Regions from separate parts of the [Micrococcus luteus] ATCC 49442 genome, predicted to be linked through region 2. Evidence: predicted binding sites of a transcription regulator. Region 2 holds the regulator's gene; the other holds the start of a gene.
What was found. Region 2 encodes LexA, which represses DNA repair genes until DNA is damaged. Its sites were predicted from a motif close to TCGAACANNTGTTCGA; they were not measured.
Positions count from the first base shown of each region.

Region 1 (7,267 bases), 1.7 Mb from region 2:
GCCGGACTCCAGGCTGAGCAGGAACACAGGGGTGAGGATCGCGCTGGCCACCGCGCCGTAGATGAACACGGGCTTGCGGCCGATCTTGTCGGCGAGCATGCCGAACAGGGGCTGGGTGCCGAGTGCTACCAGGTTGGCGCCGACCACCAGCCACAGGGTGGTGGTGCCGTCAACGCCGGCGACGGTCTTGGCGTAGCTGATGGCCAGGGTGCCGAACACGGTGGAGACGGCCGCGATGAACGCGCAGGCAATAACGCGCAGGACGTCGCGCCAGTGTCCCTTAAGGAGGTCGGCAACGGGGAGCTTGGAGATCTGGGCCGTCTTCTGTGCTTCCGCGAATGCGGGGGGCTCGTGCAGCGTGCGGCGGATGAAGAACGCAACAACAACAACGGCGGCACTGAGCCAGAACGGGATGCGCCAGCCGACGCCGTACTTGATCTCGTCCGGGAGGGCGAGGACGGGGATGAAGACGAGGGCCGCCAGGATCTGGCCGCCCTGGGTCCCGGTGAGGGTCCAGGAGGTGAAGAAGGAGCGGCGGTTGTCAGGGGCGTGCTCCAGCGTCATGGAGGAAGCGCCGGCCTGCTCGCCGGCGGCGGAGAGGCCCTGGCAAAGGCGTGCCAGCACCAACAGGGCCGGCGCCCACCAGCCCACGGTGTTGAAGTCGGGCAGGCAGCCGATGAGGAAAGTCGAGGCGCCCATCAGCAGCAGCGTGAACATCAGCACCTTCTGCCGGCCCACGCGGTCACCGAAGTGGCCCAGGATCACGGCGCCCACCGGCCGCGCTACGTAGGCAAAGCCGAAGGTGGCGAAGGACATGACGGCCGCGTTGGCGCCGGCGTCCGGAAAGAACACCGTGGGAAAGATCAGTGCCGCCGCAGAACCGAAGATGAAGAAGTCGTAGTATTCGACGGCGCTGCCCAGGAAGCTGGCGAGGGCTGCTTTCTTGGGCGTCCCGGCCGGGGCAACAGTGCCCTGCCCGGCGGACGGAAGTGTCTGGCTCATGGAGTTCCTTTGATGTGACGACATTGTCGCGGATGGATCTGGGGAAGCGCAGCCGCACCTGCCTGTGGTGGCAGAGGGCGGTGCGGCTGGTGTCCGTGGAAAGACCCGGACCAGTAGCCACATAGTGGGAGCTACTTGTGTGATACGACAATGATGGCTGTGAGCGCAGTCACTTGTCAAGAAAATAATCACCATCTAGAAATAGCTCCCACGATGTGGCAACATCGAGCTATGAGTGTGAATCAAACCACAGCCCCCGACGGCGTTGTTTCCGGCGATGTTGCCTCCGGCGGTATTGGCGGTGACACCGTCCCTGCCGAGTCAAAATCATCCAAGGGTGATCGCACGGACATGGTGGGCAAGGCCCTGGGCCTGCTGGTCCTCCTGGGCGACGAGCCCCGCGGTGCCAGTGCCGCGGAGATCTCGCGCCGCGCCAACCTTCCCTTCAGCACCACGTACCGCCTGCTGGGCTCCCTGACCCGGGACGGCTTTGTGGACTATGAGCCGGACGGCCGCCGTTACCACCTGGGCCTGCGCATCTTCCAGTTGGGGCAGCGGGTGTCCCAGCATCACGGCTTCGCCGGCGCGGCCATGCCGGTGCTTCGCCGAGTGACCGAGCAGACGGGGGAGGCCACCATCCTCAGCGTCCGGGACGGCCATCACCACCTCACCGTCAACAAGGTGGACGGCCCGCAGATGTTCCGGGTGACCAGCGACCCTGGCCATCTGGGCGCCCTGCATGCGACCGCCGTCGGGAAGGCTCTCGTGGCGTTTGCGGACGATGCGGAGCGGGAGGCCCTCATCGAGGAGCTGGAACTCGAGCCGCTTACCGAGCGCACCATCACCGACCGCACCGCCTTCCGGGCGGAAATGGACCGGGTCCGCCGTCAGGGATATGCCGTGATGGATGAGGAAAACGAGAACGGGATGCGCGCAGTGGCCGTGCCGCTGCTCAACTCCCAGGGCCACGCCTTCGCGTCGCTGGCCACGGCGGTCCCTGTTTTCCGCCTCAGTATGGAAGGCCTTTTGGCCCACGTGCCCCTGCTGCAGGAGGCCGCTGCCGAGCTTGCTGCGCGGCTGCCCCAGCGCTAGCCGCAAATGTTCGCATGTTCGCATGTAGAACAAGCGTGCGATAAGTGAACAAGTGTTGTACTGTAATCCCTATCACCTGGCCCGCCGCGTCCTCCTTGAGCGCCGCCGCCCGCCACGTGCCGTATCAAAGGAGCTGCCCGGATGAGCAATCGAACTGAGTCCTACCTTGTGGGACTGGTCGGCGATGGCGTGATGCCGTCACTCACTCCTCCCATGCACGAACGCGAAGGCGATGTCCAAGGCCTGCGCTACCTCTACCGCCCCATCGACCTGCTGGAGCTCGGCCTGACCGGCGACGCCGTGGGGGAGCTCCTCAAAAGCGCCCGCAGCCTCGGCTTCAACGGCCTGAACATCACCCACCCCTGCAAGCAGCTGGTCCTCCAGCACCTGGACGAGGTCTCGCCGGATGCGCTCCGCCTCGGCGCCGTCAACACCGTGGTGATCGAGGACGGCCGCTTCATCGGGCACAACACCGACTTCTCCGGCTTTGCCGCCGCCCTGGCGTCCGGCCTTCCGGGCGCCCGGCTGGACCGCGTGGTCCAGCTCGGCGCAGGAGGTGCCGGGTCCGCCGTCGCCTACGCCCTGCTCACCGCAGGCGTGAAGGTGCTCGACCTGGTGGATACGGACGCAGCCCGCTGTGCGGCGCGCGCCGCGGAACTGGCCGGCTTCTTCCCGGACCGCACCATCACACCGCGTACGACGGCGGAGCTGCCGCAGCTGATGCCGCCGGCCGACGGCCTGGTCCACTGCACGCCGGTGGGCATGGCCGCCCACCCGGGCGTCCCGCTGGACCTTGACCTCCTCGAATCCCGGCACTGGGTGGCGGACATTGTCTACCGCCCCATCGAGACCGAGCTTGTCCTGGGTGCCCGTGCCAAGGGCTGCGCGGTCCTGGATGGCGGCCGCATGGCCGTGGGGCAGGCGGCTGACTCCTTCCGGATCTTCACCGGGCTGGAAGCCGATGCTGACCGCATGCGCGGACACTTCCTGGAGCTCGTGGCCCAGGAAGAAGTGGCCGCCTGATGCGCACCGGAATCGCCACCGTCTGCCTCTCCGGCACACTGAAGGAAAAGATGCAGGCCTGCGCCATCGCGGGCTTCGACGGCATTGAAATCTTTGAGCAGGACCTGGTCACCTCGCCCGTTAAGCCCGAGGACGTCCGCAAGATGGCGGCGGACCTTGGCCTCACGCTTGACCTCTACCAGCCGTTCCGTGACTTCGACAGCGTGTCCGAGGACCTCCTCACGGCCAACCTCCGCCGTGCTGAAGCCAAATTCAAGCTGATGGCCCGCCTGGGCATGGACACCATCCTGGTCTGCTCCAACGTGGCCACGGCCAGCATCGACAGCGACGACCTCCGGGCTGAGCAGCTTGGCCGGCTGGCAGCACTGGCAGGGGACCACGGCGTCAAGGTCGCCTACGAAGCCCTGGCCTGGGGCAAGTACGTCAGCGACTACGAGCACGCCCACCGGCTGGTGGAAGCCGTGGACCACCCCAACCTGGGCACCTGCCTGGACTCCTTCCACATCCTTTCCCGCAACTGGGACACCGCGCCCATCGAGGCCTTCAGCCCGGAGAAGATCTTCTTCGTGCAGGTGGCGGACGCCCCGAAGCTCTCCATGGACGTCCTGTCTTGGAGCCGGCACTACCGGGTGTTCCCGGGCGAGGGGCAGTTCGAGCTCGCCAAGTTCATGGGCCACGTTGTCAGGGCCGGCTACAGCGGGCCGGTGTCGCTGGAAATCTTCAACGACGTCTTCCGCCAGTCGGACGTGGAGCGCACCGCCGTGGACGGCATGCGCTCGCTCATCTGGCTGGAGGAACAGAGCGCCAAGTGGCTCGACGCCAACGCACCCGCTCTGTCCGTTGCGGGCGCCGGGCCCACCGGTGCTGGTGGTCCTGCGGCCCCGTTCCGCCGTCGTTATCCCATGGAACTGGCCACCCTCCCGCAGGTGGCCGAGCCGGCAGGCTACAACTTTGCCGAGGTCAGGGCCGCCGACACCAAGGGCCTCGAAACTGTCCTCGGCCAGCTCGGCTTTGAATTCAACGGCCGGCACCGCACCAAGGTTGTGCAGCTGTGGACCATGGGCCACGCCCGGGTGATCGTCAACGAGGCGGCCCCCGGGTTGGGGGAGAGTGCCGCGGATGCGTCACCGGCCATCGCGGCTTTGGGATTTGACGTCGACTCACCCGTGATTGCCTCCGCCCGGGCCCGGCAGCTCAAGGCCCCCGCGGTTCCGCGCACGAGCCAGGCCAACGAGGAGGTGTTCCAGGGCTTCGCGGCGCCGGACTCCACGGAGGTTTTCCTGTGCCAGGGCAGCCCGGACGGCACTGCCGCCTGGACAAGCGAATTCGGCGAGACGGCGGAGCCCGGCGAGGGGCCGGTAGCGCCCGCGGCCGGAGCCGCTGCGGTGATTGATCACGTCAACCTGGCCCAGCCATGGCAGCACTTTGACGAGGCCGTTCTCTTCTACACCAGCGCCCTCGCCCTGACGCCCCAGCCGTTCGCGGAGGTGCCGAGCCCCACCGGCCTGGTCCGCTCGCAGGTCATGGCCACGGACGACCGCTCGGTGCGGCTGGTGCTGAACCTGGCGCCGCTTATCCAGCAGGACGGTTCAGGCGCAGGCCAGCGCAAAACCTACCAGGAGCACATCGCGTTCGCCGTGGATGATCTGGTGGCCACCGCCCGGGACTGCAAGGCCCGCGGACTGGAGTTCCTGGAGATCCCGGCGAACTACTACGAGGACCTGGACGCCCGGTTCGGCCTGGCCCCGGACTTCCTGGCAACGCTGCAGGAGCTGAACCTCCTGTACGACCGGGACGCCGACGGCGAGTTCCTGCACTTCTACACCGCCACCGTGGGCAGCGTGTTCTTCGAAATGGTGGAACGCCGCGGAGCGTATGACGGCTACGGGGCGCCCAACGCGCCCGTCCGGCACGCCGTCCAGTACGACCTCCTGCACCGCCCCTAAGACCCGCTCCGGAACCAGCACAGCTACCAGAGCAACAAGCCCTACCAAACCAGCAATGCACCAACGAAAGGAGCCAACCGTGCCGCAGGACATCAAAGCCCACCAGCTTGAGACCGACGAGTTCGTACCGGCCGCCGAACCCCACGCCGCGCACCTCCCCCTGGACAGTGCCGTCGAAACCCAGGCCGATCTCAGTGCTGAGATCAACGCCCTGGGCGAGGCCTATGCGCGGGCGCTTAAAGACGGCGCCGCGGCCGAAACCCAGCCCCGGCTGGACTACGCCCCCTACCGCAGCAGCATCCTCCGGCACCCCACCAAGAGCCTGCACCACGCAGACCCGGAAACCATCGAACTGTACTCGCCCGCCTTCGGGCACCAGGACGTGCACGCGCTCGAAGCGGACCTGACCATCCAGCACAACGGCGAACCCCAGGGTGAGCGGATCATCGTGGCCGGCAAGGTCCTGGACGGCGACGGCCGCCCCGTGGCCGGCCAGCTCGTGGAGATCTGGCAGGCCAACTCGTCCGGCCGCTACATCCACAAGCGCGACCAGCACCCGGCACCGCTGGACCCCAACTTCACCGGCGTGGGCCGCTGCATCACGGGCCCGGACGGCTCCTACCGGTTCACCACCATCAAGCCCGGTGCCTACCCGTGGAAGAACCACCTCAACGCCTGGCGCCCGGCGCACATCCACTTCTCGCTCTTCGGCCAGGAGTTCACCCAGCGGATTGTCACCCAGATGTACTTCCCCGGCGATCAGCTCTTCCCGCTGGACCCCATCTACCAGTCCATCGTGGACCAGGACGCCCGCGACCGCCTCGTGGCCACCTACGACCACAGCCTCACCGAGCCCGAGTGGGCCCTGGGCTACAACTGGGACATCGTCCTGACCGGTTCCAAGCGGACCTGGACCGAAAACGAAGCGCTGGGCGCAGAAGGAGACCAGGAATAACGTGACCACCACCAAACTTGTTGCCACCCCCGGCCAGACCGTTGGCCCGTTCTACGGCTACGCCCTGCCGTACGAGAAGGACAACGAACTCCTGGCCCCCGGCTCGGCAGGTTCCATCCGCCTCCAGGGCACCGTGTACGACGGCTCCGGGGAAGCGATCCCGGACGCCATCCTGGAAATCTGGCAGCCCGACGCCGACGGCAAGATTGTGCAGCGGACCGGCTCCCTGGTCCGCGACGGCTACACTTTCACCGGCTGGGGCCGGGGCGCCGTGGGTAACTCCGGAGTGTTCACCTTCACTACCGTGAACCCGGGCCCCACCGAGCCCGGTGCAGCGCCCTTCATTTCCGTGGCCGTGTTTGCCCGCGGCCTGATGAACCGGCTCTTCACCCGGATCTACCTGCCCGAAAACGAGGAAGCCCTGGCCAAGGACCCGCTCCTGAGCTCCCTGGACCCGGAAAGCCGGAAGACCCTGATCGCGCGCCGTGATCCCGACGGCGGACTCACCTGGGACGTCCGCCTCCAGGGTGAGGGCGAGACGGTCTTCCTGGACTTCCAGTGACGGACGCCGCCTTGGGTGATTTCGGTAGCGCGGCGGACGGCGACGTCGGCCTGCTGAGTCCCGTCTCGGCGTCGCCCCTGGTGGCGGCGCTGACCGGTGACCGTGCGGTGCTCGCGGCGATCCTCGCCGTGGAGTCCGGCTGGGCCGCGGTGCTGGAGAAGGCGGGCCTCGCGCCCGCCGGTTCCGCCGCCGTCGTGGCTTCCGCCGCGCAGCCGGGCCGCTACGACGCAGCGGCCATCGCGGCCCGCGCCCAGGGCGGCGGCAACCCCGTCATCCCGCTTCTCGCTGACCTGCGGAAGCAGGTTTCGGCGCTTGACACCGCCGGCATCGGCGCCGGGAACGCCGTCCATATCTCACTGACCAGCCAGGACGTCCTCGACACGGCCCTGATGCTGCTCGCGCGCAACACCGTGGAAGCGCTGCTTGCCGACCTGAAAACCACGACGGCGGCGCTCGCAGCCTTGGCGGAAAAGCATGCGGACACGCTGGGGGTGGGAAGGAGCCTGACCCAGCACTCCCTCCCGTTTACGTTCGGGCTCCGGGCGGCGCAGTGGTTCCACGGTGTGGCCGCCGCGGCCCGGCAGCTGGAGAGCGTCACGTTCCCGGTGCAGTTCGGCGGGGCTGCGGGAACCCTCGCCGCTGGCACCGTGCTGACCGCCGGGAGCCGCGCCACTCCCTTTACGCTTG
Region 1 covers NZ_JAAAXP010000001.1:3,333,316-3,340,582, forward strand. The annotation lists gene GUV69_RS15190 (MFS transporter) at 1-1,002, opposite strand, end outside; gene GUV69_RS15195 (IclR family transcriptional regulator) at 1,354-2,094, shown strand; gene GUV69_RS15200 (shikimate dehydrogenase) at 2,236-3,117, shown strand; gene GUV69_RS15205 (sugar phosphate isomerase/epimerase and 4-hydroxyphenylpyruvate domain-containing protein) at 3,117-5,063, shown strand; gene pcaH (protocatechuate 3,4-dioxygenase subunit beta) at 5,119-6,018, shown strand; gene pcaG (protocatechuate 3,4-dioxygenase subunit alpha) at 6,020-6,580, shown strand; gene GUV69_RS15220 (lyase family protein) at 6,592-7,267, shown strand, end outside.
Region 1: GUV69_RS15200 (shikimate dehydrogenase) is a predicted target of LexA. The motif match lies at 2,120-2,135, and genes of this name have one in related genera.

Region 2 (7,267 bases):
CTCGCCGAACCTGCGGATGCCGGCCTTGTTGCCCAGCGCCGTGCGCAGGACTTCACCGAGGGTGATGGCGACGTCCTCCACCGTGTGGTGGACGTCGATGTGGATGTCACCGGTAGCCTTGACCGTCATGTCAATGAGCGAGTGCTTGCACAGCGCCGTGAGCATGTGGTCGTAGAACGGGACGGAGGTGTCGATGTCCGAGACGCCCGTGCCGTCGAGGTTGATCTCCACGAGCACTGACGATTCACTGGTGGCCCGCTCCATGCGGGCAGTCCGGGACTGGGCAGTGTTCGATCCGGTGAAACTCATGGTCATATGTCCTTTAAGCGCAGGAGTGGTGGGGCGCGCGGGGCGCCGGTACTTCAAGTTTAGGCTGGGAGCTTGGCCTGGCGGGCCAGGATGCCCTCCAGGGAGGTCAGGAACGCTGTGGTCTCCGTCTCAGTTCCCGCCGTGACGCGCAGGTGCCCGGGGATCCCGACGTCCCGGATCAGCACCCCGGCGTCAAGCAACTGCTGCCACACCTCGTGCGGGTTATCGAGCCCTCCGAAGAAGACATAGTTGGAGTCGGAAGCCGCGGGCTTGAGGCCCATGCGGGTCAGCTCCGTGACGATGCGGTCCCGCTGTTCCTTGATGTCGCGGACGTCTGCCATCAGGGCAGTCCGGTGCTGAAGTGCGGCGAGGGCCGTCGCTTGCGTGATGGCGGAGAGGTGGTACGGCAGCCGGACCAGGCGGAGGGCGTCCGTGACCTCGGGCGCGGCTGCCATGTAGCCAAGGCGCGCACCGGCGAGGGCGAAGGCCTTGCTCATGGTGCGGGAAACAATCAGTCGTTCCCGGCCGGGGAGCAGGGTCAGGGCGCTGGGCGTGCCGTCGTGGGCAAACTCGTGGTAGGCCTCGTCGACGATGACGATGGTTTGGCTGGCTTCGCCGGCAGCGTAAACCGCTTCCACAACGTCCAGGCCGAGGCCGGTGCCCGTGGGGTTGTTGGGCGAACACAGGAAAACGATGTTGGGCTGGAGTTCCTTGACCTGCAAAGCCGCCGATTCGGCACTGAGCCCGTAACCCTCGGCCCGCTGCCCCACGATGTACTCAGTGTCGGTGCCGCTGGCCAGCAGCGGGTACATGGAATACGTGGGCGGGAAACCCAGGGCCTTGCGGCCGGGACCGCCAAATGCCTGCAGGATCTGCTGGAGTACCTCGTTTGATCCGTTCGCTGCCCAGATGTTGGTGGCGTCGAGCCCGTGGCCAAGGTATTCGGCCAGCGCTTCCCGGAGATCGGTGAACTCACGGTCCGGGTAGCGGTTGAGACCTGCCGCCGCTTCCGCGACGGCCGCGCTGATGGCAGCCTGCACATCCGCCGGGACGCCGTGGGTATTCTCATTGACGTTCAGCAGGATGGGGACATCCAGCTGCGGAGCACCGTACGGGGTCAGCCCGCGGAGGTTGGTCCGGAGGGGAAGTCGGTTCAGGCGCTCTAGCTGGTCATTCACCTGAACAGTTTAGTTCCGAACGGGACGCCCGGAAAATGTGACGGCATCCGCTGGCCGCGGCAGGGACCTCCGGCAGACCTTCTGAGGTGCTGCGCCTACTGAGTGGGGACGAAGAGCTGCTGGCCCGGCACCACGCCGCCGGCAGTGAGGTTGTTCAGCTGCACGATGTCCGCGATGACGTCGCGCGGATCCCGCTCGGGTGCAGCAGCGCCCGCGATGGCCCACAGCGACTGCCCTGCCTGGACTGTCACCGTCACCGTAGGGGTGACGGAGAGGCCGGCGGCGGAATCGGCCGCCTTCGCCGGAGAGGTGAGGAACCCGGCCAGCGAGAGCAGGAGCGCAGCAAGAACCACCAGCGGGATGCCAATGAGCACGATGCGGCCACGGCGGGTGAGCCGGAGAGGCGGCAGGGATTCTTTCCGCTGCACGGACGTAGCGGATGTCAGGGACGGACCGTTCCGGCGCGCGCTCCGGGCGTTCGGTGCCACGGGGTCGGGCGCCTGCGCCGACTCGAGCCGCGAGGTGAGGTGCTGGACTGAAACGAACTGCGGACGGGTGTCCTGCGAAGCAGATATAGCTGACATGAGATGAGCCCTCCTGGACCATACTGTGCTGCCCGGTGCGCCCTGTACGTTGCTGCCTGTTCCGGCCTTGGCCGGCTAAGGACTCGGATATTCGAATCCGAAAGCAACGAATAGAACACATGTTCGAACTTTGCTTCTCCATTTTTAGCACTTATGAACGAATATTGTCGAGACTCGCTAGAACAAATGTTTGAAAAAGCAATGTGGCTGGCCTACGTTTGGATCAAAGAACAACCACTTCTGTAGTTGATCAGCAGGGTCTGACAATCAATCAGCCCGGGCGTTCGAAGGCACCAGCGGCCAGGGCGGAACCGGGGAACCGAAAGGCATTGGCGAACATGGCAGCACCAGCCGCGGAGGGCAAGGCGACGCCGCAGGGCCGCCCGTCCCAAAGGACCCCCAAGGGGCTCACCGCCCGCCAGAAGAAGATCCTGGAGACCATCCAGCGCTCAGTCAATGACAACGGCTATCCACCGTCCATGCGGGAAATTGGCGACACCGTGGGGCTGGCAAGCCTTTCCAGCGTCACGCACCAGCTTTCCCAGCTCGAAAAGTTGGGCTACCTCCGCCGGGACCCTAAGCGGCCGCGCGCCATGGAAGTCCTCATGCCCCTGACACTTGACGGCGGCTCGGCCAAAACCGGCGGCTCAGCCAAGCCGGCAGTACTGCACGGCATCGGTGGAACGGTCACAGACCTCCCCACCGCCATGGACACCGCCATGGTGCCGCTGGTGGGCCGGATCGCGGCCGGCGGACCGATCCTCGCCGATCAGGTGGTTGAAGACGTTATGCCACTCCCCCGCCAGCTCGTCGGGCAGGGCGAGCTGTTTATGCTCCGTGTTGCCGGCGACTCCATGGTGGATGCTGCCATCTGCGACGGCGACTGGGTTGTGGTGCGCCGGCAGGCAGACGCCGCCAATGGGGACATCGTTGCAGCCCTGCTGGATGACGAAGCCACCGTGAAGACGTTCCGGCAGCGGGATGGCCACACGTGGCTGCTGCCGCAGAACACCCGGTACGAGCCGATCCTGGGTGACCATGCCACCATCATGGGCAAGGTCGTGTCGGTCCTCCGGTCGTTGTAGAACCCGGCCGCAGGGGTTTGCGGCAGGGCCCGGGCGATGTCGTCCCGGGCCCTGACACAACGGGGTCAGGCGCCCTTCCCGGCCAGCCTTTCGAGTGCCGCAAACGCTGTCTTGCGGTCAGTCGTCGGCCAGAACGGCGGCAACGCTGCGCGGAGGAAGCCGGCGTAGCGCTCCGTGGCCAGCCGTGAATCGAGGACAGCCACCACTCCTCTGTCTCCCGTCGAGCGGATCAGCCGCCCTGCACCCTGGGCCAGGCGGATGGCCGCGTGCGTGGCGGACACGGCCATAAAGCCGTTTCCACCGGCCTGGGCAACGGCGCGGGAGCGGGCAGTCATCAGCGGATCATCCGGCCGCGGGAACGGAATGCGGTCGATCACCACCAGCCGGCAGGACCCGCCGGGAACATCGACCCCCTGCCACAGGGACATAGTGCCGAACAGGCAGGTGTCCGGCTCGTCAGCGAACTGCTTGACGAGGGCGGTCATGGTGGAGTCGCCCTGGCAGAGGATGCTGAGCCCCAGCCGTGGCCGCATCGCCTCGGCAGCTTCTTCGGCAGCACGGCGTGAGGAAAAGAGACACAGCGCACCGCCCCCGGACGCCCGGATCAGCGACTCCAGTTCATCCAGGGATTCGGGTGATACGCCCCGCCCTGGCTTGGGCAGATGCCCGGCCACGTACAGGATTCCCTGCTTCGGATAGTCGAATGGCGAGCCGACGTCGATACCGGTCCAGCTCGGCGCCCCCTCCCCTACCAGCCCAAGGCCGCCGGCAGCAGGTTCGAACGCCGAGCCGATGGCCAGGGTTGCCGAGGTCAGCACCACGGTGTGGCCGGCGAAGAGCCCTTCACGCAATTTGCCGGCGACGCTGAGCGGCGCGATGTTGATCAACGCCGGAGCTGTCTCATCAGGCTGCGAATAGCCCTGCTGCGGGTCGAAGGAACTGGCGCGGGAAAACCACACGACTTCGCGGTTCTCGCGGGCCACGATGAGCCGTTCACACAGTTCCAGGATCAGCATCAGCCGCGAGCGGGCGAGCTGCCGCCCGCCGTCGGCCGTTTGGCTGCCGTCACCCTTGGAGTCTGACAGGGCAGCCCTGCAGGCTTCCCGCAGCTGGTCCACGCAGTCGAGCTGTTCGTCATTGAGCCCGTTGGGCAGCAGCCCGTTCGGGACTCCTGCCAGTGCGAGTTCGAGGTTGGCGGCGGCTGAATTGAGGGCGTCAACGGTAATGGCGGTGTGTTTCCTCGCCCCGGATGCCGCGGCGTGGATCATCGCGACGGAGAGCTGGCCGGAAACGGCACCGGTGACCCGGTCCTGGAGTTCGTGGGCCTCATCCACCACCACAACGTCGTATTCGGGCAGAACGGCCAGGCCTTCGAACGCGCTGACAGCCAGCATGGCGTGATTGGTGACCACAACGTCGGCCTCGGCCGCGTCATGGCGTGCCAGTTCACTGAAGCATTCGGCGGCCATGGGGCACTTCTGCGCGCCGAGGCATTCCATCGAGGTGACGGAAACCTGCCGCCAGGCGCGGTCCGTGACACCGGGAAGGAGTTCGTCGCGGTCCCCCGTAGCCGTTTTTTCCGCCCACTCGCGCAGGCGCACTACTTCCTTCCCCAGTTGCGACGACGGCCCTCCCATGGCAGCGGCGAAGTGCGGAACGCTGGTGTCCTCGCCCAGAGAGAACAGCTGGCCCTCCGCGGGCTCTTCTGACGGGAACCCGCCTTCGAGCTTGTGCCGGCACACGTAGTTGGAACGGCCCTTGACCAGGGCCACCTTGACGGGGCGGTCCAGGGCAGGAGTGATGGTCTTCAGCAGCCGGGGAAGGTCCCGGCCCACAATCTGGGTCTGAAGAGCAAGCGTTGCCGTGGAAACAAGCGTTGGCTTATCGCTCACCAGCGAGTGGGCAATCAGCGGAATGAGGTACGCAAGGGACTTGCCCGTGCCGGTACCGGCCTGGACAAGAAGGTGGTCCCCGGTTTCGATGGCTTTTGTTACTTGCCGGGCCATCTCATGCTGGCCGGCGCGGCTTTGGCCGCCCATCCCCTCGACGGCCCGGTCGAGCAATTCGATGACGAACTGCTCGCCGGCCGCCTCGGAGATCTCCCCTGCCACCAAATCAGTCATTACTGACGAAGGATTCCAGTTCAGCCGCGAGGCCCTCCCGGACCATCACCACCGCCCGGGTACCGTCCTCGCCATGATCCAGGCTGATGATCTCGGCGTCGGTCTCATGCAGTTTGCTGATGAGGTCGCCACGGTCGTAGGGGATGAGAAGCTCCAGTTTGACGCCGGGCCGCGGAATCCCGTCGCTGATGGCCTTGAGCAGCTCGGCGATCCCCTGGCCGGTCCGGGCCGATACCACCACGTGGCGTGGCTCGCGCTGCTTGAGGCGCTCCACCACAAACGGATCTGCGGCGTCAGCCTTGTTGAGCACGATGATCTCGGGGACTTTGCGGGCGTCCACCTCGCTGAAGACCTTGCGGACAGCGGCGATCTGGCCCTCGGGGTCCGGGTGGGAGGCGTCCACCACGTGGAGGATCAGGTCAGCGTCCGCCACCTCCTCCAGGGTTGAACGGAAAGCTTCCACCAGCTGGGTGGGCAGCGACCGCACGAAACCCACGGTATCGGCCAGCGTGTAGCCGAGGCCGTCTGAGGTCTCGGCCTTGCGCACGGTGGGATCCAGGGTGGCGAAGAGCGCGTTCTCCACCAGCACACCGGCGTCGGTGAGCCTGTTCAGCAGGGAGGACTTACCGGCGTTGGTGTATCCGGCGATCGCCACCGAGGGCACTGAATTACGACGGCGGTTGGCCCGTTTCGTTTCCCGTGCCGGCTTCATCGCGGCGATCTCCCGCCGGAGCTTGGCCATGCGGGTGCGGATCCGGCGGCGGTCCAGTTCGATCTTCGTCTCACCGGGCCCGCGCGAACCCATGCCTGCACCGGCACCACCCACTTGGCCACCGGCCTGGCGGGACATCGACTCACCCCAGCCACGCAGGCGTGGCAGGAGGTATTCGAGCTGTGCCAGTTCCACCTGGGCCTTGCCCTCGCGGCTCTTGGCGTGCTGGGCAAAGATGTCAAGGATCAGGGCCGTCCGGTCGATAACCTTGACCTTGACGATGTCCTCGAGTGCACGGCGCTGGGACGGTGCCAGTTCGGCATCAACCACTACGGTGTCCGCGCCCGTGGCCATCACAATTTCCTTGAGTTCGAGGGCCTTTCCGGAGCCCAGGAACGTGCCGGGGTCAGGTTTGGCACGGCGCTGGACCATGCCGTCGAGGACCTCCGAACCAGCAGTCTCGGCGAGGGCGGCAAGTTCGCGCAGGGAGTTTTCGGCGTCTGCCAGTGTGCCTTCGGACCACAGCCCGGCGAGGACAACGCGTTCGAGCCGCAACTGACGGTATTCGACTTCGGTGACGTCTTCGAGTTCCGTGGACAGGCCGGCCACGCGGCGCAGCGCCCGGCGTTCCTCCAGGTCCTGCTGGTCGCCGTCGTAGCTTGTGTGTTCATCGTCCTGGCCGGAAATGGCCTGGGCCCTGCCAAACACGGCCCGGTCGCCGTCTGCGGCGGTGACGTTCCTGGCCGGGACGTCTTTGGCGAGAATCCGGTCGATGACAGCCTGGATTTCCTCGGGACTCATGTCCTGGGCTGCTGGATCGGAACCGGTGTTGGGCTGACTGGTCATGTTCTCCTTTGAAGATTCGGCATTTTCAGAATAGTGCGGATTGGCGGTGGGTGGTGAAGTATTCGCGCTGGGCTGACGGCTTGCGGTCATCCTGGCCTCCTGGTCTGTCCTTCGCGCCGGCCAAAGCGTGGCGCACCGGGTGGGTGGCATCGCGGCTGGACGGGGCGGCGTGCTCCGGATCACTGGATGCGTGAAGTCGGGGGTGGCGCAGGCAGTCTCGGGCAGGGACCGGCACGGGGCTGATCACTCGAGTCTGGCCCTGCGGCAGGATGGGCCCCGGGGGCCTCTCCTGTGGCGCACATGCGGAAGGCTGGAGCCTGCATCGCTGTGGGGCACGGTTTCGGGACGGGCGGCTTGTAAAAGCGGGCCCGCGCCGGCTACTCGAAGATCAAGAACATGGGTTCCAGATTAGCAGAACCGCGGGGTGCCG
Region 2 covers NZ_JAAAXP010000001.1:1,637,101-1,644,367, forward strand. The annotation lists gene hisB (imidazoleglycerol-phosphate dehydratase HisB) at 1-309, opposite strand, end outside; gene GUV69_RS07370 (histidinol-phosphate transaminase) at 369-1,487, opposite strand; gene GUV69_RS07375 (LysM peptidoglycan-binding domain-containing protein) at 1,583-1,933, opposite strand; gene lexA (transcriptional repressor LexA) at 2,410-3,156, shown strand; gene GUV69_RS07385 (ATP-dependent DNA helicase) at 3,222-5,279, opposite strand; gene hflX (GTPase HflX) at 5,272-6,837, opposite strand.